Regions from separate parts of the Variovorax sp. 160MFSha2.1 genome, predicted to be linked through region 1. Evidence: predicted binding sites of a transcription regulator. Region 1 holds the regulator's gene; the other holds the start of a gene.
The links. The regulator sigma-54, encoded in region 1, starts transcription at its own class of promoters, with help from an activator protein. The targets are predictions, from matches to a motif close to TGGCANGNAANCTGCTTT.
Positions count from the first base shown of each region.

Region 1 (6,449 bases):
ACCGCCTGAAGGAACGTCTGGACGGCGGCGGCATGGATTCCGCGCTGGTCCGCGTGCAGCGCTGAGCGCTGCACACAACAGCCGGAATAGCCCTCAAGCCCCGCCGGGCGGCGTTTACCGCCACCATTCGTCGCCTTTCATATCGCCTTTCGTAGCTTCGGGCGCGCCGTCGAGCAGGGGAGTGGAACTCCCCGCCGCGCGCCGGCTCAGTCTGCCGTACCAACTGGAGAACCCTTTCAAATGAAACGTCGTGACTTTTCGCTGGCCGCCACTTCGCTCGGGCTGATGTCCCTGGGTGTCAACACGGCCCACGCCCAGGCGCGCGCGCCCAAGGCCGGTTCCGAGTACCTGGTGCTCGACAAGCGCGTGCCTGTCGACGCTCCCGCGGGCAAGGTCGAGGTGGTCGAGTTCTTCTCGTACAACTGCCCGCACTGCAACGATTTCGAGCCGACGCTGGAAGCGTGGCTCAAGACCATCCCGAAGGAAGTTTCCTTCCGCCGCATTCCCGTTCCCTTCGTGGGCAACGACGTCGAAGCCAAGCAGCGCCTGTACTACGCGCTCGAAGCCATGGGCAAGGTCGACGAGTTCCAGCCCAAGGTGTTCAACGCGATCCACGCGCAGCGCCAGAACGTGAACGGCGACGCCAACATCATTGCCTGGGCCACCGCCAACGGCCTGGACGCCACCAAGTTCAAGGAAACCTTCACCTCGTTCGGCGTGGCCAGCAAGGCCAAGCGCGCCTCGCAGCTGACCGACGCCTACAAGGTGGCCGGCGTGCCCGCGATGGCCGTGGCCGGCCGCTGGTACGTGGACGGCGAAACCGCCGGCAACATGACCAAAGTACTTCAGGTCGTGAACTATCTGATCGGTGAAGCGAAGAAGGGCTGAAGCCCGAAAAGCTGAACCGTGCCGCGCCGTTGCGCGGTGTTTCTGGTAGAAAACCAGAAGGAAAGTCAAGCCCGCTTAGGCGGGCTTTTTCACCTGTGCGTGCGGGGCAGAAGCACTCAGCCGCATACAATGCCGAGCAAGTTTCGTGCCTCTATGACATTGCACTCTTACCCCACAACCCCCTTCCTGCGTCGCATCGGCCGCCTGGCCGCCGGCGCGCTGTTGCTGGCAGGCCTCGCCTCGGGAGCGGTGGCCGAAACCGCCGACCGCTCCAAGCCGATGAACATCGAGTCCGACTCGATGCGCTACGACGACCTGAAGCAGACCAGCGTGTTCACCGGCAACGTTTTGGTGACAAAGGGCACGATCATCATCCGTGGCGCACGGCTGGACGTGCGCCAGGACGCCGAGGGCTACCAGTACGGCGTGGTCACGGCGGCGCCGGGCAAGCGGGCCTACTACAAGCAGAAGCGCAACGCGCCCGACGAGTGGATCGAAGGCGAGTCGGAAGTCATCGAGTACGACAGCCGCGCCGACAACGTCAAGTTCATCCGCAACGCCACCATGCGCCGCCTGCTGGGCGCCACGCCGAACGACGAGAGCCAGGGCGCGCTGATCGTCTACGACCAGAGCAACGACACCTACACCGTCAACGGTTCCACCGTGCCGCCGAACACTGCCGTGAACGCCTCGGCCCCGGGCGGACGCGTCAGGACCATCCTCACCCCCAAGGCCGCCACCGCGCCGGCCGCAGGCGCCTCGGCCCCGGCCGGCGGTGCGAAGGCGCCGGCTCCGGCGCCCACCCCTGCACCCGGCAAGGGCCTGCGCCAGAGCACCACGCTCAGTGACCAGGGAGACACGCGCAAGTGATCGAATCCGCAGGAACTCAGGACGCCAACGGCGCACCGGGCAGCCGCCTGGTCGCGCGCGGCCTGAAGAAGAGCTATGGCAGCCGCACGGTCGTGAAGGACGTCTCGCTCGACGTGCAGAAGGGCGAAGTCGTCGGGCTGCTCGGCCCGAACGGCGCCGGCAAGACCACCTCGTTCTACATGATCGTGGGGCTGGTGCGCGCCGATGCCGGAGACATCACCATCGACGGCGAGCCCATCGCCCACATGCCGATTCACCGCCGCGCCCGCATGGGCCTGAGCTACCTGCCGCAGGAAGCCTCCATCTTCCGCAAGCTCACGGTCGAGGAAAACGTGCGTGCCGTGCTCGAGCTGCAGAGCGAGCCCGACGCGAACGGCAAGCTGGTGCCGCTGTCGAAGGAGCACATCGAGGAGCGCCTGACCGACCTGCTGGCCGACCTGCGCGTCGACCACCTGCGCGATTCGCCCGCGCTGGCGCTGTCGGGCGGCGAGCGCCGCCGCGTCGAGATCGCGCGCGCGCTGGCCACGCAGCCGCGCTTCATCCTGCTGGACGAGCCCTTCGCCGGCATCGACCCGATCGCGGTGATCGAAATCCAGCGGATCATCAGCTTCCTGAAGGAGCGCGGCATCGGCGTGCTCATCACCGACCACAACGTGCGCGAGACGCTGGGCATCTGCGACCACGCATTCATCATCAGCGACGGGCACGTGCTGGCACAAGGCACGCCTTCGGAGATCGTCGACAACGCCGAGGTACGCAGGGTGTACCTGGGCGAGCACTTCCGCATGTAAGGCGCGGGGGCGGTTTCCATCATGAAGCAAGGGCTGTCCCTTCGCGTTTCGCAGCATCTGGCGCTCACGCCGCAGCTGCAGCAGTCGATCAGGCTGCTGCAGCTCTCCACGCTCGAACTGAGCCAGGAGGTGGAGCAGATGCTCGACGAGAACCCGTTCCTCGAGCGCACCGCGGAAGAAGCCGTGCGCGAAGAGTTCGGGCTCGAGACTGCGGATGCCCCGGTACCGCGCGACGAGGATGGCAATGGCGGCAGCGGCAGTGAAGGCGGCGAAAGCGACTTCGCGCCCACGTCCGGTTCGACCTCCACCACTTCCTCTTCCGAAACGGCTTCCACGGCCGCCGACTCCGACGGCCCCGCCGCCGAGATCTCCGAGCGCGAGCCCGACTGGGAAGGCGACGGCACCGTCGACATGGCGCCCGACGACAGCGAATGGGGCGGCGATGCGCCCGCGCGCCAGAACAACGCAGGCGACGACGAGCGCGCCGATGCCACCGAGCTCGCGCGCAGCCAAGAGTCGCTGCAGTCCTTTTTGCACCGCCAGGCGCTGAGCCTGCGGCTCAACGAGAGCGACAGCGCCGCGCTGCGCTTTCTCATCGAATCGCTCAACGACGACGGCTACCTCGAAGACTCGCTGCCCGCGCTGGCCTCGGGCCTGGCCGGCGACGACAACGACGAGTTCGACGACCTCGTGCACCACTTCCAGGTGGCGCTCGGCCTGCTGCAGAGCCTGGAGCCCGCCGGCGTCGGCGCGCGCGACCTCGGCGAGTGCCTGAGCATCCAGCTGCGCGCCATGGCCAGCGACGACGAGACCGAGGAAGAAGAGCTGGTCCGCAAGACCGCCATCGCCATCTGCAAGCAGCCCATGGAGCTGCTCGCGCGCCGCGACTTCAAGCGCCTGGCCACGCTCACCCGCAGCAGCGAGGAGCTGGTGCGCTCGGCGCTGCAGGTCATCGCGCGGCTGGAGCCCAAGCCGGGCCGCAGCTTCGTCGACGTGGAACGCAACATCATCGTTCCCGACGTCATCGTCACCAAGACCGGGCGCGGCACCAACGTGAAGTTCCGCGTCATGCTCAATCCCGAGGTCATGCCGCGCCTGCGCGTGCACGACATCTACGCCGGCGCGCTCAAGTCGCACAAGGGCGAGGGCAGCCAGGCGCTGTCGCAGCGGCTGCAGGAGGCGCGCTGGTTCATCAAGAACATCCAGCAGCGCTTCGACACCATCCTGCGCGTGAGCAACGCCATCGTCGAGCGGCAGAAGAGCTACTTCGTGCACGGCGAGCTCGCCATGCGCCCGCTGGTGCTGCGCGAGATCGCCGACGAGCTGGGCCTGCACGAGTCCACCATCTCGCGCGTGACCACCGCCAAGTACATGGCCACGCCCTTCGGCACGGTCGAGCTCAAGTACTTCTTCGGCTCGGCGCTGGGCACCGAGACCGGCGGCAACGCGTCGAGCACCGCGGTGCGCGCGCTCATCAAGCAGTTCGTCGGCTCGGAGAGCGTGAAGAAGCCGCTGTCGGACAGCCAGATCTCCGAGATGCTGAAGGAGCAGGGCATCGAGTGCGCGCGCCGCACCGTCGCCAAGTACCGCGAAGCATTGCGCATCGCCCCCGCCAACCTGCGCAAGGCACTCTAGAAAGAAGCCGATGAGCCGTGGCCTGATGTCGCGCGCCGGGCATTGGGTCTTCGCCATGGTGGCAGTGCTGCTGTTCGCCGGCTGCGCCACCCTGCCCGACGAGGCCCCGCGCCCGCCCACCAGGACCATCGCCGTCTCGGCCGACACCGCCCTGGGCAAGATCGCGCTGGCCTCGCAGCCCGACCCCGACCTCAGCGGCTTCCGCCTGATGCCCGGCGGCGACTTCGCCTTCGACACCCGCATCCAGCTCGCGCGCCGCGCCCAGCGCACGCTCGACGTGCAGTACTACCAGATCGAGAACGACGAGACCGGCCGCTACCTGCTGCGCACCCTGCGCGACGCCGCCCAGCGCGGCGTGCGCGTGCGGCTGCTGATGGACGACCTCTACACCTCCGGCGAGGACGAGCTGCTGCTGGGCCTCGCCGCCACGCCCAACGTGGAGCTGCGCCTGTTCAACCCCTTCCCGGCCGGCCGCGGCAGCCTGCTGAAGCGCTTCACCGCCTCGCTCTTCGACTTCAGCCGCGTCAACCGCCGCATGCACAACAAGCTGTTCATCGCCGACGGCGCGATGGCGGTGGCGGGCGGGCGCAACATCGGCAACCAGTACTTCAGGCGCACCTCGGGCGAGAACTTCATCGACCTCGACACCTTCGTCACCGGCGCGCTGGTTCCCCGGCTGGGCAGCCTGTTCGACCAGTACTGGAACAGCATCTACGTGCGGCCGATCCAGTCCGTGGTGACCAGCGACCTGCCGCGCGAGGAGTTGCAGAAGCGCTTCGAGCTGGCCACCGGCCCCGACACCACGCCCCCGCCGCCGAAGCCCGCGCCCAACGACCTGCTGGGCTACAGCCCGATGGCCGAAGACCTGGATGCCGGCAAGCTCGGCCTGATCTGGACCACCGCCGAGGCTTATGCCGATTCGCCCGAGCGCGTGATCGGCAAGACCGCTTCCTACGGCGGCGTGCCGCTGCTGGACGTGGACAGCGTGCGCTACAACGTGGTCGAGCAGATGCGCCGCGCGCGTTCTGAAGTGACCATCGTCTCGCCCTACCTGATCCCGGGCGCTTCGGGGCTGGAGGTGATGCGCGAGATCCGCGGCCGCAACGTGAAGATCAGCGTGGTCACCAACTCGCTGGCAGCCACCGACGAGCCGCTGGTGCACACCGCCTACCGCCGCTACCGGCCCGACATGCTCAAGCTCGGCGCCGATCTCTACGAGCTGAGCACCAAGCGCACCCGCAGCAGCGTGCGGCTGGGCCTCTTCGGCACCTCGGTGGGCCGGCTGCACGCCAAGTCGGCGGTGATCGACCAGCGCATTCTTTTCGTCGGCTCGATGAATTTCGACCCGCGCTCGGAAACGCACAACACCGAGATCGGCCTTTTCATCCGCAGCCCCGAGATGGCGCAGCAGGCGTTGAAGCTCATCGATGTGCTCAAGCAGCAGGGCGCCTACAGGCTGCGCTTCGCCGAGGGCAGCGACCAGTCGCGCATCGAATGGGTCAGCGACGACGCCGGCAAGATCACCGTGCTGACCGAGGAGCCCGACTCCGGCTTCTGGGACCGGACCATGCTTGAGATCCTGGCGCCGCTGACGCCGGAGAGCCTGCTCTAGGTCAGGTGCCGCGCACGGCCGACCACACGAGCCGCAGCCCCAGCAGCCCCATCACGCCGCCCGCCGCGCGGTCGATCCAGACCTTGTAGCGCAGGTAGGCCGAGCGCGGCGCCGCCGAGGACAGTGCCAGCGCCACGATCGAATACCAGCCCGTCTCGATGCAGAAGATGACCGCCGGCACCGCCAGCGCCAGCACCAGTGGCACCTCGCGCGGCAGGAAGGCCGCGAAGATGCTCGCGTAGACCACGGCCGTCTTCGGGTTGCTCACCTGCGTGGCAAGGCCCAGCAGGAAAGTGCGCTTGCCCCGGCCCTGCGGGCGCTGCGAGGCATCGGCCTCCTGCGCCACGGCCAGCGGCTGCCGCGCGCCGCGCCAGATGCGGAAGCCCAGGTACAGAGGTACGCGCCGCCCAACCCCTTGATCGCCAGGTACAGCGCCGGCACCGCGAGGAACGCTGCCTGCAGCCCCGCCAGCGCCGCGATCGCGAAGACCAGCCCGCCCGCGCCCATGCCCAGCGCGGCCGCCAGGCCGTCGGCGCGCGAAGTCACGGCCGTGCGCGCCACCATCACGAAGCTGGGGCCGGGGCTCATCGCGCCCACGGTCATGGCGCCGGCGATGCCGAGCAGGGCTAGGGTGGTGTCGATCATGGCGTTGC
Region 1 covers NZ_CP157624.1:672,825-679,273, forward strand. The annotation lists gene ABL838_RS02950 (SPOR domain-containing protein) at 1-65, shown strand, start outside; gene ABL838_RS02955 (thiol:disulfide interchange protein DsbA/DsbL) at 241-888, shown strand; gene lptA (lipopolysaccharide transport periplasmic protein LptA) at 1,042-1,758, shown strand; gene lptB (LPS export ABC transporter ATP-binding protein) at 1,755-2,549, shown strand; gene rpoN (RNA polymerase factor sigma-54) at 2,571-4,184, shown strand; gene ABL838_RS02975 (phospholipase D family protein) at 4,195-5,796, shown strand; partial or broken gene ABL838_RS02980 (LysE family translocator) at 5,798-6,441, opposite strand.

Region 2 (6,449 bases), 1.2 Mb from region 1:
GGCTGGGACTACGAGCTCATCGAGCAGATGAAGCCCCAGCCCGGTGACATCGTCGTGCCCAAGACGCGCTACAGCGGCTTCTTCAACAGCACGCTCGACAGCACGCTGCGCTCGCGCGGCATCCGCCACCTGGTGTTCACCGGCATCGCCACCAACGTGTGCGTCGAATCGACGCTGCGCGACGCCTTCCACCTCGAGTACTTCGCCGTGATGCTGGAAGACGCCACGCACGAGCTCGGCGGGCCCGCCATCCAGAAGGCATCGGTCTACAACGTCGAGACCTTCTTCGGCTGGGTGTCCACGACAGAGCACTTCTGCAGCACCTTCGCGCCCTCGCTCGCAACCCGATCCGCTCCGGCCGAAGCGGCCGTTGCCTGATTTCCCTTCCCCATCTTCTTCACCAAGGACTTTCCACCATGCCCAAGCAAGCCATCATTCCTCCCGGCACCGGCGTTCCCATCGCTCCCTTCGTCCCCGGCACGCTCGCCGACGGCGTGCTCTACGTGTCGGGCACACTGCCCTTCGACAAGGACAACAACGTGGTGCACGTGGGCGACGCGAGCGCGCAGGCCAGGCACGTGCTCACCACCATCAAGGGCGTGGTCGAGGCCGCCGGCGGCACCATGGACGACGTCACCTTCAACCAGATCATGCTCAAGGACTGGGCCGACTACGCGAAGATCAACGCGGTGTACGCCGAGTTCTTTCCCGGCACCAAGCCCGCGCGCTACTGCATCCAGTGCGGCCTGGTGAAGCCCGACGCGCTGGTCGAGATCGCGTCGATCGCGCACGTGGGCAAGAAGGCCTGAGCTTCATGAGCGCGCTGCACTACGAGGTGCACGGACCGTCCGATGCAGCGGCCACGGTGCTGCTGTCGTCGGGCCTCGGCGGCTCGGCCGGGTTCTGGCAGCCGCAGCTCGGCGCGCTGATCGCCGCAGGGCATCGCGTCATCGCCTACGACCAGCGCGGCACCGGCCGCAGCCCCGCCGCGCTGCCCGAGGCCTACGCCATCGCGCACATGGCGCGGGACGTGATCGAGATACTCGACGCGACGAACACCTCGCGGTGCCACTTCGCGGGCCATGCGCTAGGCGGCCTCGTCGGACTGCAGCTCGCGCTGGATGCGCCTTCGCGCATCGCGAGCCTCGCGCTCGTCAACGCGTGGTCGAAGCCCAACCCGCATTCGGCGCGCTGCTTCGATGCACGGCTCGCACTGCTGGGCGCATGCGGTCCGCGCGCGTACGTCGAGGCGCAGCCGATCTTCCTGTACCCCGCCGCATGGGCCGCCGAGAACGCGCAGCGCGTGGCCGACGAAGTCGACCATGCCTTCGCGCACTTTCCCGGCGAAGCCAACATGCGCGCGCGCATCGCCGCCCTGCGGGCCTTCGACGTGGATGCGCGCCTCGCCGACATCTCTGCGCCCACGCTCGTGGCCGCAGCCAGGGACGATGTGCTCGTGCCCTGGACCTGCTCGCAGCGCCTGGCCGACGGCCTGCGCGACGTCACGCTCGACTTCGTGCCGCACGGCGGCCACGCGCACTGCGTGACCGAGGCCGAAGACTTCAACCGCAGCCTGCTCGACTTTCTTTCGCGGGTCAGTGCACCCGCCGTTCCAGCATGACCACCACCATCTCTTCCACACTCGACGACGCCGCGCTCTCGCTGCTCTTCACCGGCGCGCGCAGCCACAACGGCTGGACCGATGAACCCGTCACCGATGCCCAGCTGCAGCAGATCTACGCACTCGCGAGCCTGGGCCCCACCTCGGCCAACTGCTCGCCCGCGCGCTTCGTCTTCGTGCGCACGCCCGAAGGCAAGCAGCGCCTCGCGCCCGCCCTCTCCAAGGGCAACCTCGACAAGACCATGGCAGCGCCCGTCACCGTGATCGCCGCGTGGGACCGCAAGTTCTACGACAGGCTGCCCACGCTGTTCCCGCATGCCGATGCACGCAGCTGGTTCACCGGCAGCCCCGAGGCCGCGCACGAGACGGCCTTTCGCAACGCCAGCCTGCAGGCCGGCTACCTGCTGCTCGCGGCGCGCGCGGTCGGGCTCGATGCGGGGCCGATGTCGGGCTTCGACAAGGCGAAGGTCGGCGCGGCCTTCTTCGAGGGCTCCGACTGGACCGTCAACTTCCTCATCAACCTCGGCCACGGCGACGCGTCGAAGGTGTTCGGCCGCCTGCCGCGGCTGTCCTTCGACGAGGCCTGCCTGCTGGCCTGAAGGAGTCACGCGAGATGCTGCACAACGCCATGGCCTCGAACCCTGCTCCATCGTCACCCAACCCTGCCCTGCTGCCGCAGGGCCTGCAGAAGGCCGACTACCGCAACGCGATGGCGCGGCTGGGCGCGGCGGTGAACATCATCACCACCGACGGCCCCGCAGGCCGCGCGGGCTTCACCGCATCGGCCGTGTGCAGCGTGACCGACGAGCCGCCGACGCTGCTGGTGTGCCTGAACCGCTCGGCCTCGGTGTACCCGGCGTTCAAGGCCAACGGCGTGCTGTGCGTCAACGTGCTGGCTGCCGGGCACCAGTCGCTCTCGGCGCTATTTGGCGGCAAGACGCCGATGGACGAGCGCTTCGCCGCCGCGCGCTGGAGCAGCAAGACCACCGGTTCGCCGATGCTCGACGACGCGGCCGTGTCCTTCGACTGCCGCGTGGTGCACGCGACGAGCGCGGGCACGCACGACGTGCTGTTCTGCGAAGCCGTCTCCATCGCCATCGGCGGGGCGGCGCAGGGGCTCATCTACTTCGATCGCCGGTATCACGAGATCGCTGCGCCGCCGCAGCACTGACCCGTTTTCTCCCCTCTCCCCTCGGGGAGAGGGTTAGGGTGAGGGGGCAACGGCGCTCGCAACAGCAGCAGTGACTTTCAGGCCGCCACCCTCACCCCAGCCCTCTCCCCAAGGGGAGAGGGAGCAAGACTCAGCGCGGCACGATGCCCTGCAGCACGATGCGCTGAACGTTCTCGACGGTCTGCTCGAAGAACCCTTCGTCCTCCAGCGTATGCCCCGACAGCGCCTGCACCTGCACGCCGAAGTCCGCGTAGTGCTGCGTCATCGCCCACAGCGCGAAGATCAGGTGATGCGGATCGACAGGCGCCAGCTTGCCTGCATCGATCCACGCGCGGATCACTTCCGATTTCTTCTCCACCAGCGTGCGCAGTTCGCGATCGAGCTCGTCGCGCAGCAGCGGCGCGCCCTGGATCATCTCCAGGCAGAAGAGCCGTGACGCGTCGGGCCTGTCGCGCGAGACCACCAGCTTGCGGCGGATGTAGTCGCCGATGGCCTGGGCCGGATCCTGCTCGGCGCTGAAGCCGCGCAGCGGTTCGAGCCACAGTGCGAGCAGGTCGCGCAGCACGTTCACGTAGAGCTCTTCCTTGTTCGCGAAGTAGTAGAGCAGGTTGCTCTTCGACACGTCGGCGCGTGCGGCCACCTGGTCGATGGAGGTGCCGTGCAGGCCGAAGCGCGAGAACAGCCCCAGCGCGGCGCCCAGGATCGCGCTGCGCTTGTCCTCTATCTGACGCAACCGGCGGTTCACTGCGGAAGCGCTTCGCACCGCGGGCTTCGCGCGCTTGCGCGCCGGGCTCTCCTTGCCGGCATTCGCAGCCAGCGCTTTTGTCTTCGGCATCTTCCCTCGCTCTTGATCTGATCGTGAATCGACAAACGCGCACCACTGTAAGGCCACGGTGCATCGCCTTGCGCCGCGACCGCCTTCGCAACGCATTCCCGCGCACCATGCTGACGCGACGGATGCTGTTTGTCCATTTGGTCCAACTGGCACAGACGTTGCATGGCGAAAGGCATGCCAAGCATGAGGAACCTGCCATGACCCTGCTGTCCGTGCCCATCATCGATCTCGCGCCCTACTTCGCCGGCACCGCCGAAGGCAAGGCGGAGGTAGCGAAGAAAGTCGACGAAGCCTGCCGCAGCATCGGCTTCCTCGTCATCACCAACCACGGCATCTCGCCAGAGCTGATCTCGCGCGTGTCCTCGCTCTCGCGCAGGTTCTTCGACATGCCGCTCGCAGAGAAGCGCAAGGTCGACCGCCCGCGCGAGGACGCCGTGCGCGGCTACAGCGCGGTGGGCGAGGAAGGCCTCTCCTACAGCCTCGAGGAAGCGGCACCGGGCGACCTGAAGGAGTCGTTCTCCATCGGCCCCTCGAACGTGCCCGACGACGACTACCACCGCGGCCCCGCCGCCGGCCCGCACTTCGAGCCCAACAGCTGGCCGCCCATCGAGGGCTTCAAGGAGGCCTACGAGCAGTACTTCGAGGCGATGAGCGATCTCTCGCGCTCGCTGATGCGCGTCTTCGCGCTCGGCCTCTCGCTGCCCGAGACCTTCTTCGACGACAAGATCGACAGGCACATCAGCATGTTCCGCGTGCTGAGCTATCCGCCGCAGCGCGAGCAGCCGCTGCCCGGCCAGCTTCGCGCGGGCGCGCACAGCGACTACGGCAGCCTCACCATCGTGCTGCCCGACGACAAGGGCCTGCAGGTGTTCAACAAGGCCGGCCAGTGGGTGGACGTGCCGCAGGTCGAGGGCGGCCTCGTGGTCAACATCGCCGACCTCATGATGCAGTGGACCAACGACCAGTGGGTGTCGACGCTGCACCGCGTGATCAACCCGCCCTTCGAGGTGGCGAGCACGAACCGCCGGCAGTCGCTGGTGTTCTTCCACCAGCCCAACTACGACGCGATGGTCGAGTGCCTGCCGAGCTGCCTCGCACCGGGCGAAGAGCCGAAGTACGCGCCCATCTCCTCGGGCGACCACCTCACCTCGAAGTTCGTCAAGCAGACGACCTTCGGCGGCACCAAGGTCACGGCCTGAGCCCCTCCGAACCCATGGCCCATCTCTCCTACGTCAACGTCTTCGCCAAGGACGTGGTCGCGCTCAGCGGCTTCTACCAGCGCGTATTCGGCTTCAAGGAGATCGAGGCGATCCGCTCGCCCATCTTCCGCGGGCTGGACACCGGCAAGTCGAGCCTCGGCTTCAACGCGCTCGATGCCTACGAGCTTCTGCACCTGGGCGAGTTCTCCGACACGCGCGGCGTGAAGTTCCTGCTGAACATCGACGTCGACAGCCAGGCCGACGTCGACCGCATGGTGCCCGTCGCGCTCGAGGCCGGCGCCACGCTCGTGAAGGCGCCGTACGTCACCTACTACAACTGGTACCAGTCGGTGCTGCTCGATCCCGAGGGCAACGTGTTCCGCATCAATTTCATGATGTAGCGGCGCGCGGCCTTCCTTCCCTCTCTTCTCCCTCTTCCGCCTTCCTCTCCCTCGTCTTCACGCTCCTCACGAAAGGTTGCTCCATGCCGCGCATTTCCTCCAACGGCCCGGCCCTCGGCCTGGCACTGACGCTCGCAACCTGCGGCGCCTCGTTCTCGCTGCCGGCCGCGGCCGACGGCTTCACGCTGAAGGACAAGCCGAAGATCGCGATGCTCTACTTCGGCCCCAAGAACGACGGCGGCTGGACGCAGGCCTTCGACGAGGCCCGCGTGAAGATCGAGAAGGAGATCGGCCAGAAGATCCAGTTCGTGGAGAACGTGCCCGAGGACGCCTCGGCCATCAAGCCCGCGGCGGAGAAGTTCATCCAGCGCGGCGCCAACATCGTGATCGGCACCGCCTTCGGCTATTCCGACAGCTTCAAGGACCTGGCCGCAAAGTACCCCGACGTGGCCTTCCTCAACGGCTCGGGCACCACCAACGGCAGCAACCTCGAATCGTTCTACGGCCGCACCTACGAGAGCCAGTACCTCTGCGGCATGGCCGCCGGCGCGGCCTCGAAGACCGGCAAGCTCGGCTTCGTCGCGGCCAACCCCTTCGGCGTGGTGAACTGGACCATCAACGCCTTCGCGCTCGGCGCGCAGAAGATGAACCCCAACGCCACTGTCAACGTGATCTACACCGGCGCGTGGAACGACCCGGTGAAGGAACGCGCAGCGGCGGCCGCGCTCATCGACCAGGGCGCCGACGTGATCGGCCAGCACGTGGACAGCCCCACGCCGCAGATCGTCGCGCAGGAGCGCGGCGTGTACGGCACCGGCCACCACCGCGACCTGCGCCAGTTCGCGCCCAAGGCCACGCTGTGCTCCTCCGTGTGGGTGTGGGACCGCTTCCTGACGCCGGAGCTCAAGAAGATCATGGCCGGCGGCTGGAAGCCCGCGCAGTACGGCGCCTTCATCGAAATGAAGGACGGCGGCACCGACATCGCCGGCTTCGGGCCCGCCGTGCCCAAGGACAAAGCCGCTCTCATCACCGCCGAGCGCGACGCGATCATGAAGGGCAAGCAGGTCTACGCCGGCCCGCTCGCCGACCGCGACGGCAAGGAGCGCGTGGCCAAGGGCGCCGTTCTTTCGGACGCCGACCTCTGGAAGATGGACTGGTTCGTCAAGGGCGTGGTCACGCAGAAGTAAGCCGGAGCCACGCACCTCATGCCCAACGCGCTCGA
Region 2 covers NZ_CP157624.1:6,209,917-6,216,365, forward strand. The annotation lists gene rutB (pyrimidine utilization protein B) at 1-378, shown strand, start outside; gene rutC (pyrimidine utilization protein C) at 417-809, shown strand; gene rutD (pyrimidine utilization protein D) at 815-1,621, shown strand; gene ABL838_RS28625 (malonic semialdehyde reductase) at 1,618-2,220, shown strand; gene rutF (NADH-dependent FMN reductase RutF) at 2,235-2,792, shown strand; gene rutR (HTH-type transcriptional regulator RutR) at 2,923-3,627, opposite strand; gene ABL838_RS28640 (isopenicillin N synthase family dioxygenase) at 3,825-4,826, shown strand; gene ABL838_RS28645 (VOC family protein) at 4,841-5,227, shown strand; gene ABL838_RS28650 (BMP family ABC transporter substrate-binding protein) at 5,311-6,414, shown strand; gene ABL838_RS28655 (ABC transporter ATP-binding protein) at 6,433-6,449, shown strand, end outside.
Region 2: ABL838_RS28640 (isopenicillin N synthase family dioxygenase) is a predicted target of sigma-54. The motif match lies at 3,775-3,792, and genes of this name have one in related genera.